One region of the Phyllobacterium sp. SB3 genome, then DNA from elsewhere that is predicted to be linked to it. Evidence: riboswitches for the same ligand, from Rfam matches in the RefSeq annotation. Region 1 holds a riboswitch; the other holds the start of a gene.
What was found. Region 1 has a riboswitch for thiamine pyrophosphate ahead of ABKW30_RS10355 (ABC transporter permease). Riboswitches for the same ligand answer to the same signal wherever they lie in the genome.
Positions count from the first base shown of each region.

Region 1 (8,029 bases):
AGGAACTCTGACGAGCAGCGGCTCGGCATCTCCAACGAAGCTGGGAAGCGCCGATATCCCTAAGCCCAGGCGCAACGCCTCGAGATGCGCTGCATCTTCGGGAATTCGGAACGGGGCTCCGGCAATTTCGACGGCATCGCCATGGGCCCAGTCAGGCACACCCTCTAGATTTTTCGATATCCACCTGACGGGCCCTGAAGTGCCGTCCTTCCAGGCCGCGAAGAGGTCGCGAGACATATAGACACCTACGGAAAGGTCCGGGCCTTTCGCGCCGTGAAGGTTCTGCGGCAGAGAGTTACGGTTAAAAACGACTCTGAGGGCCACGTCGGCTTCGCGATTAGTCAGGTTAACATTCTCTAAAGAGGAGTGGATCTCCATTTCGATGTCGGGGTGCTGTCGAGTAAAAGCAGCAAAGTCAGGCATCAACAGGTGTGTGGCCAAGGTGGGCGCCATAGTGACCCGCAGGGGCCCACGCACGGCTTGATCGCGGCCGGACACGCGGCTCACCAGCAGATGAGAGGAAGCCTCCATCTGTTCTGCCAGCTCTTGCACCTGTTTACCAGCTTCGGTGAGGCGATAGCCCGCCGGCAGTTTTTCGAACAACTGCGAATGCAGCAAAGCCTCAAGCTGCGCGATACGCCTCAGTACCGTTGTGTGATTAACGTCGAGCCGGGCCGCGGCCGCGCGGACAGAACCGTGTCGTGCCACCGCGAGAAAATATCGAACATCATCCCAATCGATTGTCATTGTTCCCAAGCCAAATTCCAATGCTGGCGCCGAACGCGGTGCAGTTGGCACAGATCCTATAATGCAGGTGGTGTTATTTTGCACCATGCTTGTGCAAGTTTCCACACTGCTGGCGCCGCATGCGGCACCTTACCTCCATGGCGTAAACAAGGCAGGTCGGCGCGCTGACCTTACCAAAGAAGGATGCATGATATGACTAGACTGAATGGAAAGACCGCCGTGATCACTGGCGGCGCTACCGGTATAGGCCTCGCTGCTGCAAAGCGCTTCATCGAAGAGGGCGCCTTCGTCTTCATCTACGGCCGCCGGCAGGACGCGCTTGACGCCGCTGTGGCCAACCTCGGTTCCAACGCCCGGGCGGTGAAGGGCTCGGTCTCCGATGAAGCCGACCTCGACCGGCTCTACGCGACGGTGAAGGCCGAGCGCGAAACCCTCGACATCGTCTTCGCCAATGCCGGGGCGGGAAGTCCACTTGCACTCGGCAACATTACCGCCGAGCATATTGACGAAACCTTCGACACCAATGTGAAGGGTACAATCTTCACGGTCCAGAAGGCGCTGCCGTTGATGGGCAAAGGTGGTTCGATCATCCTGACCGGATCGAGCGCCGGCACCACGGGCGCCCCTGCATTCACCGCCTACAGTGCGAGCAAGGCGGCAGTGCGCAACCTCGCCCGGACCTGGGCAGAGGACCTGAAGGGCACCGGCATCCGGGTAAACGTGCTGTCGCCCGGGGCGACGGCCACCGAACTCGCAAAGGAAGCGCTTGGCGAGGAGGGCCAGAAGGCGTACGGCGCGATGACCCCGCTCCGGCGGATGGCGGAACCCGCGGAGATTGGAGCGGTAGCTGCCTTTCTCGCGTCGTCGGACAGCAGCTTCATGACCGCCAGCGAAGTCGCCGTCGACGGCGGCCTGGCACAACTCTGACGCACTACGCCCGGTCGGGCGCTCCATTCGATAGTCCGGAGCGTCGTAGGCGTAATAAACCCAAGGAGATTATATATGAGCTACGCAATTATCGGTTTCGGCAATATCGGCCAAGCCTTGGCCAGGGCGTTTGCCCGAAACGGTATCGAAGTATCCGTTGCAACCACGCGCGACCCGGAAAGCTTTGCATCCGTCGCGGCCGCAATCGGACCCACGATCATTCCCGAAAACCTGGCGGAAGCGGTCAAGGCCGACATCATCTTTTTGGCCGTCCGTTTCGAGTCGCATCAGGATGTCGCGAAGGCGCTGTCCACGTGGCAGGGGAAAACGATCGTCGACGTGACGAATGCCTACGGCGTACCCCCAGAGGAACTGGGGGGACAGGCTTCTTCCAGGGCCGTCGCGCAGGCCTTTACTGGCAGTAGACTGGTTAAGGGCTTCAACCATTTGGTCGCCGCGGTCATTGCCCAGGATCCGGCCGCGCATGGTGGCAGGAGAGTCGTGTTTCTGGCGAGCGATGATGACGGCGCAGCAACGGAGATCGGTGCGCTCGCGGATAATCTCGGTTTTGCGCCGATCAAACTTGGCGGGCTTTCGGAAGGTGGGCTGCTGGTCCAGGCGCGCGGAAAGACCTGGGGTCACCTGATCTTTAAGGACTTGGTCAAGTTCGACTGATGAATCGTGATCGCAATTTTCGATGCGATCCTGCCGCGTGGTCCACAACGTATCGGACTGGATCGGACACAATCCAACGTAAGTCCCCGGTCGGGGCGGCGCCGAATATCCCTGTCGATGCGCCGGGTCCGATCTGCTCGGCCAGCCCCCGTGCCTTGGCGGCGTCGCGAGCCATCACTTCGACGGTGTGTCCGGCCCTGACGGCAAGGCCGCCGATCGCTGCCGCCATACCGCCTGATCCGATAATGCTGATACTGCTCATGTTCGTGTTCGTGTTCCTTGCAGGTTCCCCATGAATTCTTGTTTAGTGGGGCAGGGCAGTGCCCCTGTTGCCATTTGCGGACATGCGGGGTATCTAGCGGATCACTGGTCCAGATATATGGATCGGTGATCCACTTGTCAACAGGTACTCCATGCGCGCCGACGCGAGAAAAAATTATAGCCACATACTTTCGGTCGCGCGTGACGTCGTTACCGAGCACGGCATCGATGCGTCCATGCGCGATATCGCTCGCCGTGCCGGTGTCGGGTTGGCCACGCTGCTTCGTCATTTCCCGACACGAGAAGCCTTGTTCGAAGCATTGCTGTGTACAAGTCTGGACGCATTGACGCAGAAGGCAGACGAACTCGAAACGTCGGATTCACCTGACAAGGCGCTCGTGTCCTGGTTTCGCGAATGGCTGGTATTCGCCCAAAGCAATAGAGGCGTTGTCGCCCTGATGGCCGCCGCCCACACAAATCCGGACTCCGCTCTTTATGCTTCATACGCAGCGGTGCACTCAGCGAGCGCGAGATTACTGCTTCGTGCTCAGGCCGAAGGTACGGCGCGCCCCGATATGAATGGGGACGACCTGTTCGGCCTGATGTCGGCGCTCGGCTGGCTCGTCGACCTACCCTCGTTCACACCAAGGGCCGATCATCTTTTTCACATCATCGCCAGCGCTATCCTGACAAATAAGTTTGGCAACGATGTAAAGCAGGCAACGTGTTCAGCAGGGCATCCTCCACAAAGTCTGGATGAATGATGGCGCGGCGTATCCGAAGGCGTTTTTGCCAAGATACGGGCCATTGCTCCTGGTGACTTCAGCGTCGGGATAGGTGTATGAGCCAATCAGATCGAAGGTATCGATAATCCCAACCTTGGCCTCAAATTCGTCCATGGACCCGAACCTCGCTGGTCTGGGTGTTGAAGTTTCCGCACTGAGGATCACCCAGCTCTCACATTGATGGCCGAGATCGGTGGTCAGAACATTCTGCTGCGTCAGATGGAATGCCGAGATAGCAAAAAAGCCATTGAAGCAGGGCGGTTCGTATTTGATGCCGACTTCATATTGCTCGCCTTCCGTTGGCTTGAGGTGTCACCCGTTCCAGGCAGTTCCAGTGGCAGGCTGAAATGATGTCGCATAGCTGACATAAGGCGCGATGCCGTTATCAAACAGACAGGCCAATCCGATGCGGCCAGCAAATGCAATGTCATCGGTGTCTGTTGCACCGCCTGTCAGGCGATTGGTGGTCTTGCTATCGGCCGGTCTTGACGACCATTGAGGGTCAGCTGCCAATTGTCGAACGCGATCTGATCCTGAAGATAAGGCCGGTCATGTTCTGTCGTTGCTTCTGCAAGAATGTCCAGTTTGGTGAAGCGATCCAAGACCCATAATCCGGACTATAGACATCGATTGGAGTCTGTCTGGAAGCGATTGAATTCCGGTTCTTCATTCAACGGACTTCAATAGTGATATCTTCAACGGCAGGGGCCGTTTTAATCAGGCCGGTTTCCTGCATGAAAGCACCAAAGCGTGCATAGCGCAGATGGTCGACAGCTGCAGGGCGCTTGGCAAAACGCGGCAGCGTATCGAAGAAGGCTGTCCGGTTTAGTTCATCATCAAGATTTGGATAGGCTCTCACAAACAGCTCCCAGGCCTCCTGCGGGTGGTTGGTCATGAAAATGGAGGCTTGCTCGACGGCGCCGAGAAAACGGCGTAGCCTGCTGTCTTTGGCAGCGTCCCGATGTGTTACGTAGATCAGTTCATCATATGGCGGAACGCCATATTCTTCCGGAAAGAAGGATCGTCCTTCATGGCCGGCAAGCTTCATTTGCGTTAATTCGAAATTGCGGAACCCGCCAAGCGTCGCATCCACCTTGCCGCCAATCAGCGAAGGCGAAAGCGAAAAGTTGACATTGATCAATTCCACATCGTCCTTCGTAAGCCCTTCCGCCGCGAGCATACGCCTCAGCATCGCGTCTTCGAAGCCAGAGACGGAAAAGCCGATCTTCTTGCCCTTGAGGTCTCCAAGGCTCTTGATAGGACCATTCGCCAGCACTGTCACCGTGTTGAGGGGCGTTTCCACCAGTGTGCCGAACCGCACGAGGGGCAAACCGGCCTCATGGTCGAGATAAAGGCTGGGCTGATAGTGAATGCCAATATCAGCCTGCTTGGCTGAGACCAGCCGCGGTACGGCAGACGGATCGGCCGGCGGGATAAACTCGACGTCGAGGCCCGCATCTGCAAACAACCCACGCTCCTTTGCGATGATCATGGGCGCATGGTCCGGATTGACAAACCATTCCAATAGCACGGTGAGCTTGTCAGCGGCCTGCACTGGCACTGGCAGCAAACTGGCGAGAGTGATAAAGCTTGCAAGAACGAAGCGGTTCATATCTGGACGTTTCTCCTGAAGGACGGGGATTTAGGGGAAGTCTCATGCGCCCAAGGGGTCAGCCCCCTCGTCAGTGCATCGACCATAAATCTGAGAAGAAGGGTAAGCAGGGCGAGGACTGCCATTGCTGCAAATACAATATCGGTTTGCATGCGCGCATTGGCCTGAACCATGACAAACCCGAGCCCGGCGGATGCCCCGACCCATTCGCCGATAACAGCGCCAAGCGGGGCCAATGGTGCTGCGACCCGAAGACCGGATACGAGGCTGGGAAGGGCAAGCGGCATACGTACTTGAACCAGAGACTGCCAGTGCGTCGCATCGGTCAACGAAACGGCATCGAAAATGTCGCGATTGGTGCGATGCAGGCCGTCGGTAAATGCGGAGGCGACGGGAAAGAAGATGATGATTGTCGTCATTGCAACCTTGGAGGCTATGCCGAAGCCGAGCCAAAGAACGAGGATCGGCGCCAGCACAAAGACGGGAAGGGCTTGCAGCACGATCACCATCGGCCAGACCATCTGACCGAAGCGCGGCCATGCCGCAATTGCGAAGGCGGTGGCTGCGCCAAAACACGTTCCCAGTATCAGACCCAACACAATTTCCGTACACGTGATCAAACTATTCTCAATCAAAAGGCCGGGCTGGCGCAGGAAAGTCGTTGCGACCGCGATCGGCGCGGGAAGAATGTAATGGGGAGGCGCAAACAGCCAGATGCCCACCTGCCAGGAAACAACAAGTATAATGAGAGCAGAGCCCGCGTGAGAGGCGCGCATGATGGCTTATGTGGAACCGATAGGGGCGGAACGAATTCGACACATGCCGACGAAATTGAAAAACTTGTACATCACAGATCGATCTCCAGACGATGATCACAGGAAATCCAGGCAAAGCGAAGAAGAGAAAGGGGTGGCCGGATAGCGCCGGTTTCCGTTCCTACGCCGGCATGACCCGGATCAGGTTCAAGGGTCCAGCTCAACGCCATCTCAGCATCGTACGATGCTCCCCTCGGAATGGAACGAACGTGTCGTGTTTTGGAGGTCCTGTCAATGGCGCGACGGATATTGTCTGCTGGATGCAGGTGAAGCCAGAAACACTTGGTTGTAAAAGTTTATCCAACTAGTGCTCATAATAACTTCAAATCAGATCCGGACAACGCCACAGCCCGGACAGGAAACCTCTGATTCAAATATAAGCCTGACGTTTCAGCCTGGCCGGGTATTGCTGATCGAAGTAAGCAACCATCTGTCTGAATGACGAACTTTTGCTGGTAAATATGAACCAAAGATTGAATGGGCAACGTCAGGTTTTGTCTTGAGGCCCGGTTACAAGGGAGAGGAACATGGACACATCGATCACCCAGTTTTGCTGCGACGGCTTGTAGGTCGTGTGGATTTTTCTTGGCAGTACCAGTTGCAGCTTCTTGGTCTGCATCTCGTCGGTCTGGTTTTCGGATATGCCGGGTTCCAGTGTCAGAAGATGCTTGTTGTCTATGCGCTCGGCTTCCGACAATACCTGCCGCCAGCGATCCTTGAGCGTCGACTTTGAACCGAGCATGAACAGGCGTTCGGCCGGATACTCCGGATCGCGATACTCGACCTGTCCCGGGAACAGGAAGTCCGGCTTGTTGCGGTTTTCTGTCTCGACACCACGGGCATAGCGAATGCCATGCGCAATAAAGATTGCCTCAAGATGGTTTTCAAGGGCAGAGCCGGCGCGAGATTTTCGCCGGTTCTGGACGCTGAGCGAAAAGCTGAGGAAGCCGTCGACATCGGCATCATCAGCCGAGCCGAAACCGTTGCTGATCCGTTCAGCCACGATGCGCCGCTCGAGCCTTCGAAACAGCTGCTCCTCTCTGTCGATCCAGGCAACAAGCGCTGCGTCGGGATCGTCCTTTGCCGAAACCTCGGGGAGGGATGACCGGGCCAGCTCCGAAAAGACCCGGGTTGTCGGAAATACCAGGCCGAACTTCTCGATCAGTGTATCAAGCGTATTGGCTTCCGGTTCCGCAGGCTCGATGCCGAGTTCATCCAGGATATAGCGGGCTGTGAAATCCAGCTCCGCATCATGCGACCCCTCGATCTCCTGGTAGGTAAACCGGAATTCCGGTTGCTCATCCAGATCGAAGAGCCACAGGAGCTGGTTCTGGATGGTGCTCTCGGCCGGAGTAATGATCACCATGGCGGACCTATCGCGGCAAACGGCGAGGAAGAATACGTCCCCCTGCCGCATCATGCCGGTGATTTCGTTCTCATAATAATAGAGACGGTATTCGGTGCGGGTCGGATGCCGGCGTCTTGCATCGTACCAGCTGAGGCTGCCCTCGACCGTAATTGCCTCCTGTTCATGGCCAAGCCAGATGAAGCGGGCAGGGATATTCCTGCGATCATCATCGCCAAAGAGACGGCGCAGTTCCATCGTGCCGTTGAATTCATGCTGGTGCGATATGGCGGGGGACGTCTCCACGGCACTGAGACGCTTGACGACGATCCCCTCAAAGCAGTCTGACAGCTGTCCGCGGCGCATCTATTCCATTCCCCTGATTTCAAGATGCGGCAGGTCCGAAATGAGCCATGCCGCGCAGCTTTCCAGTATTTCTGCAAGTGGGCGCCGCGTTCTCCCCTTGAGCGCACACTCCCAGATGACTGCCTGCCTCCATCCGGCGCCGGCAAGCGCAACCGCAGCGACCCCGTCTCTCCTGCGATTGCCTTCGATCTTCGGCAGCCAGAACTCCGGCCGCGTTGATGGAATCTTGAACAGATGGCAGTCGTGACCGTGCCAGAAGCAGCCATTGGCAAAGATCACGGCGCGATAGCGCGGAAAGACCAGATCCGGGGAGCCCGGCAGCTTGCGGTCATGCAGCCTGAACCGGAACCCTGCTGCATGCAGTCCCTGGCGCAAAAGCATTTCCGGGCGCGTGTTCTTTCCCCTGATGCCCCCCATCATCCGGCTTCTGACTTCAGGGGTGACAGTGTCAGGCATTGACGGCTGCAGGCACGCGTTCCGGCCTTGTTACGACGGG
Region 1 is NZ_JBDYKI010000002.1:801,729-809,757, forward strand. It holds gene ABKW30_RS10320 (LysR family transcriptional regulator) at 1-747, opposite strand, end outside; gene ABKW30_RS10325 (SDR family oxidoreductase) at 940-1,674, shown strand; gene ABKW30_RS10330 (NADPH-dependent F420 reductase) at 1,750-2,349, shown strand; gene ABKW30_RS10335 (NAD(P)-binding domain-containing protein) at 2,336-2,611, opposite strand; gene ABKW30_RS10340 (helix-turn-helix domain-containing protein) at 2,763-3,374, shown strand; gene ABKW30_RS10345 (hypothetical protein) at 3,848-3,997, opposite strand; gene ABKW30_RS10350 (ABC transporter substrate-binding protein) at 4,066-5,007, opposite strand; gene ABKW30_RS10355 (ABC transporter permease) at 5,004-5,783, opposite strand; TPP riboswitch at 5,924-6,026, opposite strand; gene ABKW30_RS10360 (type II restriction endonuclease) at 6,310-7,533, opposite strand; gene ABKW30_RS10365 (very short patch repair endonuclease) at 7,534-7,989, opposite strand; gene dcm (DNA (cytosine-5-)-methyltransferase) at 7,982-8,029, opposite strand, start outside.

Region 2 (8,029 bases), on a different contig from region 1:
GCTGTGCGGCTTTACGCTCGCGGCTATTATTATCAGGCCAAGAAAAAGGGCCTGCTTGAAGAAACAGGCCTCAAGCCTTCAGCCACGCCTGTTGCTGAACCCGCCCCTGCCACGATGACCGCAATGGCGCCGGTTGAGACACCAGCCGCCCTGCCCACGCAGCTTGCCTATTCCGATGAAACTGCTGTCGTGTTCCCCGCTGCAATACCGCTACCTATGCAACGTCCGGAATTGGCAACCGCGATACCGGCTGGGTCCACGGTTAAAGGTACCGATACTTCTTCATCGGTGAGCGCCGCCGCACCGCTCTAATATCGGCTTCAGCCGTATCAAGCATCTGTGCATGCAGCATGTCTGCTAGTTGAAACTTTATATATTTCATGGCCTTGTGCATCCTTTCGGGGGTGTTTTGCATGTCTGTCATTATTTCAATCCTAGCGCTCATACTTGCCGGCCTGTCCAGACAACAGAGCAAAATGCTCCAGCGCCGTATCGAGCAGCTTGAGAAACTATTGTCGGCCAAGGTTTCTGCAGTCGAGCCCGCTGAGGTCAGCGCTGACGTCCCACCCCAAAAAGCGCCTGCCGCCTCTCGACCGGCAATAGCTCCAAAAGTTGTTCCCGATGCCGAGCCAGTCCCTACACTGCAAGCGCGCCACGCCGCTCCGCAAACGCAGCGCAAGATTGACCCGGCAATAGCGGCAAACACAGCGCCGCCAAAAAAGACCTATAGTGATTACGAGCGTTCCATCGGGCGCAACTGGCCTGTATGGATTGGCGGCATAGCATTGTTTCTCGGTGGCATTTTTGTCGTCCAGTATTCCATCGAGAATGCCCTGCTCGGCCCCGGTATCCGGCTCTGTATCGGTGCGGTGTTCGGTCTGGCGCTGCTTGCTGCCGGTGAATATCTGCGGCGCAAGGATGCCCCCTTTGCTCTTTTGCAAAATGCACCCAATTACATTCCCGGCGTTCTAACGGCTGCTGGTTCTTCCGCGCTGTTTGCCGTGGTTTATGCTGCACATGGCATTTACGGTTTCATCGGTACACCCGTCGCCTTCACACTTCTTGGCGCGGTCGGCATAGCGACGCTGCTTATTGCAGTAAGGCATGGTCCATGGATCGCAGGACTTGGCCTCGTCGGCTCCTATTTGACTCCGGCAATCGTCAGTTCCGAAGCTCCAGCCCCTTATAGTTTCGTGCTTTACTTGATCATCGTTGCAGTCGTGGCCACGGCCTTGGCACGGCTCAAAAGCTGGCAATGGATTGGCGGCGCTGCGATCCTGCTTGCCTCGCTTTGGGGCACTGCCTATGCCGCATATACCGATGTACCAAGCGGCGGAGCTTTGAGTTTGCTGGTCATCAGCATGCTCATCCTCGCCATGCTCAGTCACATCAAGCTGAAGCTCTATCAGCTGTTCGATGGCCTCGAAAAACTCTACTTCGACCCGATAACATTGGCCGGAGCATTTGGCGTACTGGCCATTGGCTTGGCCTGCATCTCCCATGGGCTGTTCAGTCTGGCGCTCTCGCGCTTCCTTATAATCACCGCGTTGATCATAGCTGCATCTGCCTTAGCGCCATTGTTTGTGAAACGGACATTGCCGTTCATTGTCACGGCGGCGATCCTGGCAATCCTGCCGCTCTTTCAGGAAGATCTGGTTTTCCTGTGGCAGGATGGCTTCTATTTCGCGCCCTATTCCTTCTACGACGAACACGCCTATCGCTTGTTCGCCATTGTTGGAGCAATCGCTCTTTTCATCATCGGCGCTGCCTCTGCCGCCCTTCTCGCACGGTTACCTGATGGCATCCGCGCGCCTGCCTATGGAGTTTTGGGATCGGCTGTTCCGCTGGCGATGATAACGATAATGCTGGTTACACTTGGCAACGAGCCGCAGTGGACCGAGAAATTGCTGACCGCGGGTTTTGCCATTGCAACGCTGGGTGCTGCCACGTGGCTGGCCAAGCTCTGGAGCAACAAAAGAGCAATTGTTGATCCTTCCTGGCTTTTCGATGCGGCATCGCTCGCTTTTGCGTTTCTCACCTTGATCGTCTGGTTCGAACCATGGGGCGTAGTGCTTGGTGCAAGTCTGCTGGCTGTCGCTTATGCGCTCATTACTCTCACCCGCCTTTCCCCCGTTCTGCGCTTCGCACCCGGGTTCTTTGCAGTGATTATTATCGGCGAGATATTCTATGATCCGACTATCGTGGGGCCGGACGCACTCTCCACGACACCCATCATCAATCAGCTCCTGCTTTATTATGGTGCGTTTGCGGTGGCGATGATTGCCTCACAGATCATTCTGGCAAGATCAGCTCGCGATACCGCGTACAGACTGGCGCAGGCCCTCGGGGTTCTGGCAAGTTTTGCGCTGGTCAACGTTCTTGCGCATCATTGGCTCAATGGCGGATCATGGTATGGTGGCGACACCGATACACTCGGCCAGCAATCGCTTTACAGCATTATTTCGCTTGGGGCTTCGCTGGCATTGATGATGCTTAGCCGTGGCGGGCAAGACTGGCTCTACCGTATCGCATCCATGATCATTGGCTATCTTGGCATTGCCTATATCGCCGCACAGCATTTCGTTTTGCTGAACCCGCTTTTCTCCGGGCATGTAGGCAATGGCCTAATCTTCAACAGCCTTTTGCTGGGTTATCTTCTCCCCGGATTGCTGACCGCCCTTTTGGCGATCAACGCATTTGGCGGACCCCAGATCAGGCTCTTTGGTCTGCCGCTTGTCATGGTGCAAACTAACCGGCCAAAACATTATGCAATGACATTGGCCGTCGCTGCTGGCCTGATGCTGTTCACATGGATCACCCTGAGCATTCGCGTATTCTATTGGGGATCGAGTATTGTCCTCGATTGGGGCATCGATTCCATGGAAATGTTTACCTATTCGGCGGTCTGGCTGCTCTTCGGCTTCGGCCTGTTCGGGCTGGGTGTCTGGCAGCAGAACAGATTGCTGCGTCTGATTTCAGCGCCCGTCGTCTTCCTCGTCATCGCCAAGGTATTCCTGCTCGACATGTCGAATCTCGAAGGCATCCTGCGAGCATTGTCTTTCATCGGCCTTGGGCTGTCTCTGGTCGGCGTTGGCCTGTTCTATCAGCGTATCCTTAACGCAGACGCTGCGCGAGCCGCCACTATACCGCCCACCAGCGATAAAAATGGTGAACCGGACCGCGCCCTCGACCAACTTTGAGCGTTTCGGCGGCAGCCATGGCCTCTGTCAGATAATCTTTAGCGTCTGAAACAGCGATGTGCAGAGCCATGCCTTTTGCCAGACCGGCGGTAATAGCGGAGGCAAGTGTACATCCCGTGCCATGATCGTTCGGGGTCTTGATACGCAACGTTGAAAATTGCTTTATTGACGACCCGTCAAGCAGCAGATCCGTGCTCATCGGACCCTTGCCATGACCGCCCTTTATCAGAACGGCGGCAGGGCCAAGCTTGAGCAACTGCTCTGCCTGCCGCGCCATTTGGGTTTCATCTTCCGCGATAGGAGTATTTGTGAGCAGGGCGGCTTCCGGCAAGTTGGGCGTCAGCAGCAGCGCACGCGGCAAAAGAAGCTGCCGCAAGGCATCTATCGCGGCCGGTTGCAGCAAAGGATCACCTGCAGTCGCAACCATGACCGGATCGAACACAGCTTGCCGCTGCCAGAGGTCGAGCCCCTCGGCAATAGTCTCTATGGTCGCGACTGTTGAGACCATGCCGATTTTGATTGCATTCACGTCAAGATCGGAAAGGACTGCATCCATCTGCGCTCTGATGATTTCTGGCGAAAGGTTCTCAATGGCTGTAACGCCCTTGGTGTTCTGCGCGGTGATAGCCGTCAGAACACTCGCACCATAAACGCCAAGCGCCGAAAACGTCTTCAAATCAGCCTGAATGCCTGCTCCACCGCCGCTGTCCGACCCGGCAATTGTCAGCGCTATCGCCGTCATGCCTGCACTGCCTGCGGCTCTCTAACGTTCAATGCCTGATCGACAGCTTCACGCAGGGCTTGTGCCGCGGCTTGCGGATCGGCCTGCCGGAAGATCGCGGAAATAACAGCCACGCCATCAGCGCCCGCCTCGATGGCAAGCGGCGTACGTTCAAGTCCGATACCGGCAATCGCACCTATGGGAAGTTGCGGTTTCGCCTTGCGGATAACGGCAGCAAGAAGCTTGAAACCTTCAAAGCCGATAGGTTGCAGGTTTTCCTTTGTCGGCGTTTCAAACAATCCGCCAATGCAGGCATAGTCAATATCGCCGTCAATTGCCGCCTGCGCGTCCGCCTCGTTCTTTACGGTAAGTCCTATAATCGCATTTGTTCCAAGCAGACGTCGAACATCGGCAACCGCCATGTCTTCCCGCCCCACATGAATGCCTTCAACGCCAGCAGCAAGTGCAACGTCAACACGGTCATTGACCAGCAGCGGCACGCCCGTCGCCTTGATGGCAGCGTGTATTTCCCGCGCGCGCTGCACCATGTCCCGAGTCGGGGAATTCTTGTCGCGGTACTGGATGATTGTTGCGCCGCCCCGGGCGGCCGCAAGCGCCAATTGGCCCAAATCCCTGTCAGGACCTATAGCATCGAAATCGACAATGGCATTAAGGCGGTAATCTACTTTCGGCACGTCGCGAACTCCATTCAATATTGGAGACCCGGATATGTGCGAAGAAAGACGAACCAGCGCGAAGACTGCTCAATTCCCGTTCCTACGCCGGCATAATCCGGATCAGGTTCAAGGGTCTTGGCTCAGCGCCATCTCAGCATCGTAAGATGCCCCCCTCGGAATGAAGTCATGATGAGACGGCGCTTTGTGGAAGTCAATGCGCCGTCTCATTTTCGTTTATTGCGTCAGAATAACACGCGAATAATCATAGGCACAGCCGGTTTTAAGCTGGTAGACGAAATCAGGATCAGAACCGCCCCCATCTTCCCAGCCGTGATATTTAGTCGTCCCACTACAGTCCAGAAGGTCCTTCATTTCAAACGCCGTTCCTTCTCCCGGTGTTGTCGTGGTTGCGCCGTCCAATGCCAATCGCCAGGCATCATTTGCTCTGTTGCTTTTTACCAAGAAAGCACGGGCATCGCTCTGCCGCTTGTAATAGTCCCCAAACTTTAGGTTCTCGGGTATCTCGGTTAGCTTTTCACTGGCATCATTTGTTTTTACGCATTTTCCACTACTAACTTTATAACCGATACCGCATCCGCCCTTTTTGACGATCATCGTAAAATAGAGATCTTTGACCTGACCGAGTGAAAAGGTTACGCCGACATTTTCTTTCGGAACCGAGACGCCTTCACCATCAATCTGTTTGGGATTTGTGTATTCGATCGAGGCCACTTCCGCTTCAGAGCCGTCTTGTCTAACCGCAATCATGGATATCTTCTTGTAATAGATACCCTTCACCTTCGTGATTACGAACGTCGCGTCAGTAGCTGTAAGCGCACTCGAAGCAACTGCTGTCACACCAATGTTCATGGTGTCACGGTTCAACACTTTCATGAACGTGGTGTTCATGGACTTGGCGAGTGTGAGAACGATCCGCGGCGGTACGCCAGCCTGTTCTGTGACGGTTTTGGTTATACCACGCTTGTCGTAGTCGGTGATATTCGCCCGCAGGCTTTCCAGAATGCGCTTGTCGACCGGTTTCAGGTCTTTACCATCATAAATCTGGGCACCAGAGAGAACAGCTGCGTCCGCTGCGTTTTGCAGTTCAGAGCGATCATTGCTTGCGCGGGTGTAATCAACAGCGAGCCCGGTCACTCCGGCAATAGGTATAAGCATCAGACCAAATGTTACGGCTGTTGCCCCGCTACGGTCTTTCAGGAAGTTTCTTATTTTTTTCATGGTCCACTCCAGTCGCTGGGCAGACCATTGCTTCAGCCTTGTAAATTACGGCTTAGGAAATTCATTCAGATTTTCACTATTCTGCATTCGGACCGCAAAGACCGCCGGAACTTGCCACGATGGTAAAAATCCAATGAACTATGAAGCCTTATGATGGGCTGCCGGGACGTACGAAACCCTCACTGGCGACCAGCAGGTTGCGTGTGTAATCCTGATGAACCGCATGACGCGCCAGTTCCGACGCTGACAAACGCTCGACCTCTGCACCATTCTGCATCACCATCAGCCGGTCACACATATGGGTAACGACCGCCAGATCATGGCTGACCATCAGGAAGGTCAGCTTTCGATCCCGTCTGATCTGTTCGAGAAGGTTGAGCACCTCCGCCTGCACGGAAGCGTCAAGCGCCGAGGTCGGCTCGTCAAGCAGCAGTATGGACGGTTCAAGGATTAGCGCTCTTGCAATGGCGACGCGCTGGCGTTGTCCACCTGAAAGCTGGTGCGAGTAACGGAAGCGGAAGCTTGAACCGAGGCCGACTTCATCAAGAGCACGCAGAATACGTTTTTCAATATCGGCAAAGCCATGCACCACCAGCGGCTCCAGCAGCAGGCGATCCACAGTCTGACGTGGATGCAATGAGCCATACGGGTCCTGAAAGACCATCTGGACTTCGCGATAAAACGCCTTGGTCCTGGATGAGCCAAGCGTCTTGCCATTGACTGCGATCGTGCCGCCGGTAACAGGTGCAAGCCCCGCTACTGCCCGCAGCAAAGTCGATTTTCCGGAACCGGATTCGCCCACCAGACCGAATGACTCGCCCTGCTGAACGTCGAGGCTAACGCCGCGCAATGCCCGAAAGCGATCATACTTCACTTCGAGATTTTCGACAGTCAGGGCCGGGTGCTGCAAATTGTTCATAATGCCCACTCCGGCTTGCGGTCGAGCACCGGCAAGGGATGCCGATCATTACCGATCTGCGGCATGCAATTCATGAGACCGCGCGTATAGGGATGCTTGGCATTCTTCAGATCAGTCGCGGCGATTTCTTCAACGATCCGCCCGGCATACATGACGATAACGCGATCACAGAATGATGAGACCAGACGAAGATCGTGTGAGATGAAGATCAATCCCATGCCTCGATCCCGGACCAGATTGTCAAGAATACGCAGCACGTCGAGCTGGACAGTCACATCAAGCGCTGAAGTCGGCTCATCCGCAATCAGAAGCTCCGGCCCGGTAATCAGCATCATGGCGATCATGGCGCGCTGGCCCATCCCGCCCGAGACCTCATGCGGGTGCAGGTCGAAAACCCGCTCCGGATCGCGTATCTGTACTGCCGACAGCATATTGAGGGCACGTTTACGCGCCTCGGCCTTGCTTACCCTTTCGTGCGTCCGCAAGGTTTCGACAATCTGCCGGCCTATGCTCATCACAGGGTTGAGCGAATATTTCGGGTCCTGCAGGATCATGGCAATGCGGTTGCCGCGCAAATCCCGCCGTTCCTTGGCAGAAATGTCGAGAAGGTCCATACCGTCAAAATTCAGCGTTTCAGCAGTGATCGTCGCATGCCCCGGTGTCAGGCCCATAATCGCGCGCCCGGTCTGGGATTTACCGGAGCCGGACTCGCCGACGATACCAAGCCGTTCACGCCCGAGTGTAAACGAAACACCCCGAACCGCATCGACTACGCCCGTTCGTGTCGGAAATTGCACCCGCAGGTCCTTGACTGTCAGCAAGGCACTCATTGGTTGTTACCCCGCGGATCAAGTGCATCGCGCAGGCCGTCGCCAAGCAGATTGAAGCCCAGGCTGACAATAAGAATAGCAACGCCCGGCGCTGCTGCCACCCACCATTGATCCATGATAAAGCGACGGCCGGATGCAATCATCGCGCCCCATTCAGGCAATGGCGGCTGAGCGCCCAATCCAAGAAAGCCAAGACCCGCTGCGGTCAGAATAATACCAGCCATGTCGAGCGTTACGCGGACAATCAGCGAGGAGAGGCAGAGCGGCATGATATGACGCAGAACAATGCGGATTGGCGATGCACCCATCAATTGCACGGCTGCAATGTAATCCGAGTTGCGGACCGTCAGGGTTTCGGCTCGGGCGATACGCGCATAGGGTGGCCAAGACGTAATCGCGATTGCGATGACTGCGTTCTCAATGCCGGGTCCAAGTGCAGCAAC
Region 2 is NZ_JBDYKI010000001.1:1,108,424-1,116,452, reverse strand. It holds partial or broken gene ABKW30_RS05390 (lytic transglycosylase domain-containing protein) at 1-72, shown strand, start outside; gene ABKW30_RS05385 (DUF2339 domain-containing protein) at 414-3,200, shown strand; gene thiD (bifunctional hydroxymethylpyrimidine kinase/phosphomethylpyrimidine kinase) at 3,142-3,942, opposite strand; gene thiE (thiamine phosphate synthase) at 3,939-4,616, opposite strand; TPP riboswitch at 4,679-4,782, opposite strand; gene ABKW30_RS05370 (TadE/TadG family type IV pilus assembly protein) at 4,833-5,837, opposite strand; gene ABKW30_RS05365 (ABC transporter ATP-binding protein) at 5,986-6,756, opposite strand; gene ABKW30_RS05360 (ABC transporter ATP-binding protein) at 6,753-7,586, opposite strand; gene nikC (nickel transporter permease) at 7,583-8,029, opposite strand, start outside.
Region 2: another riboswitch for thiamine pyrophosphate. It lies ahead of thiE (thiamine phosphate synthase); the one in region 1 lies ahead of ABKW30_RS10355 (ABC transporter permease).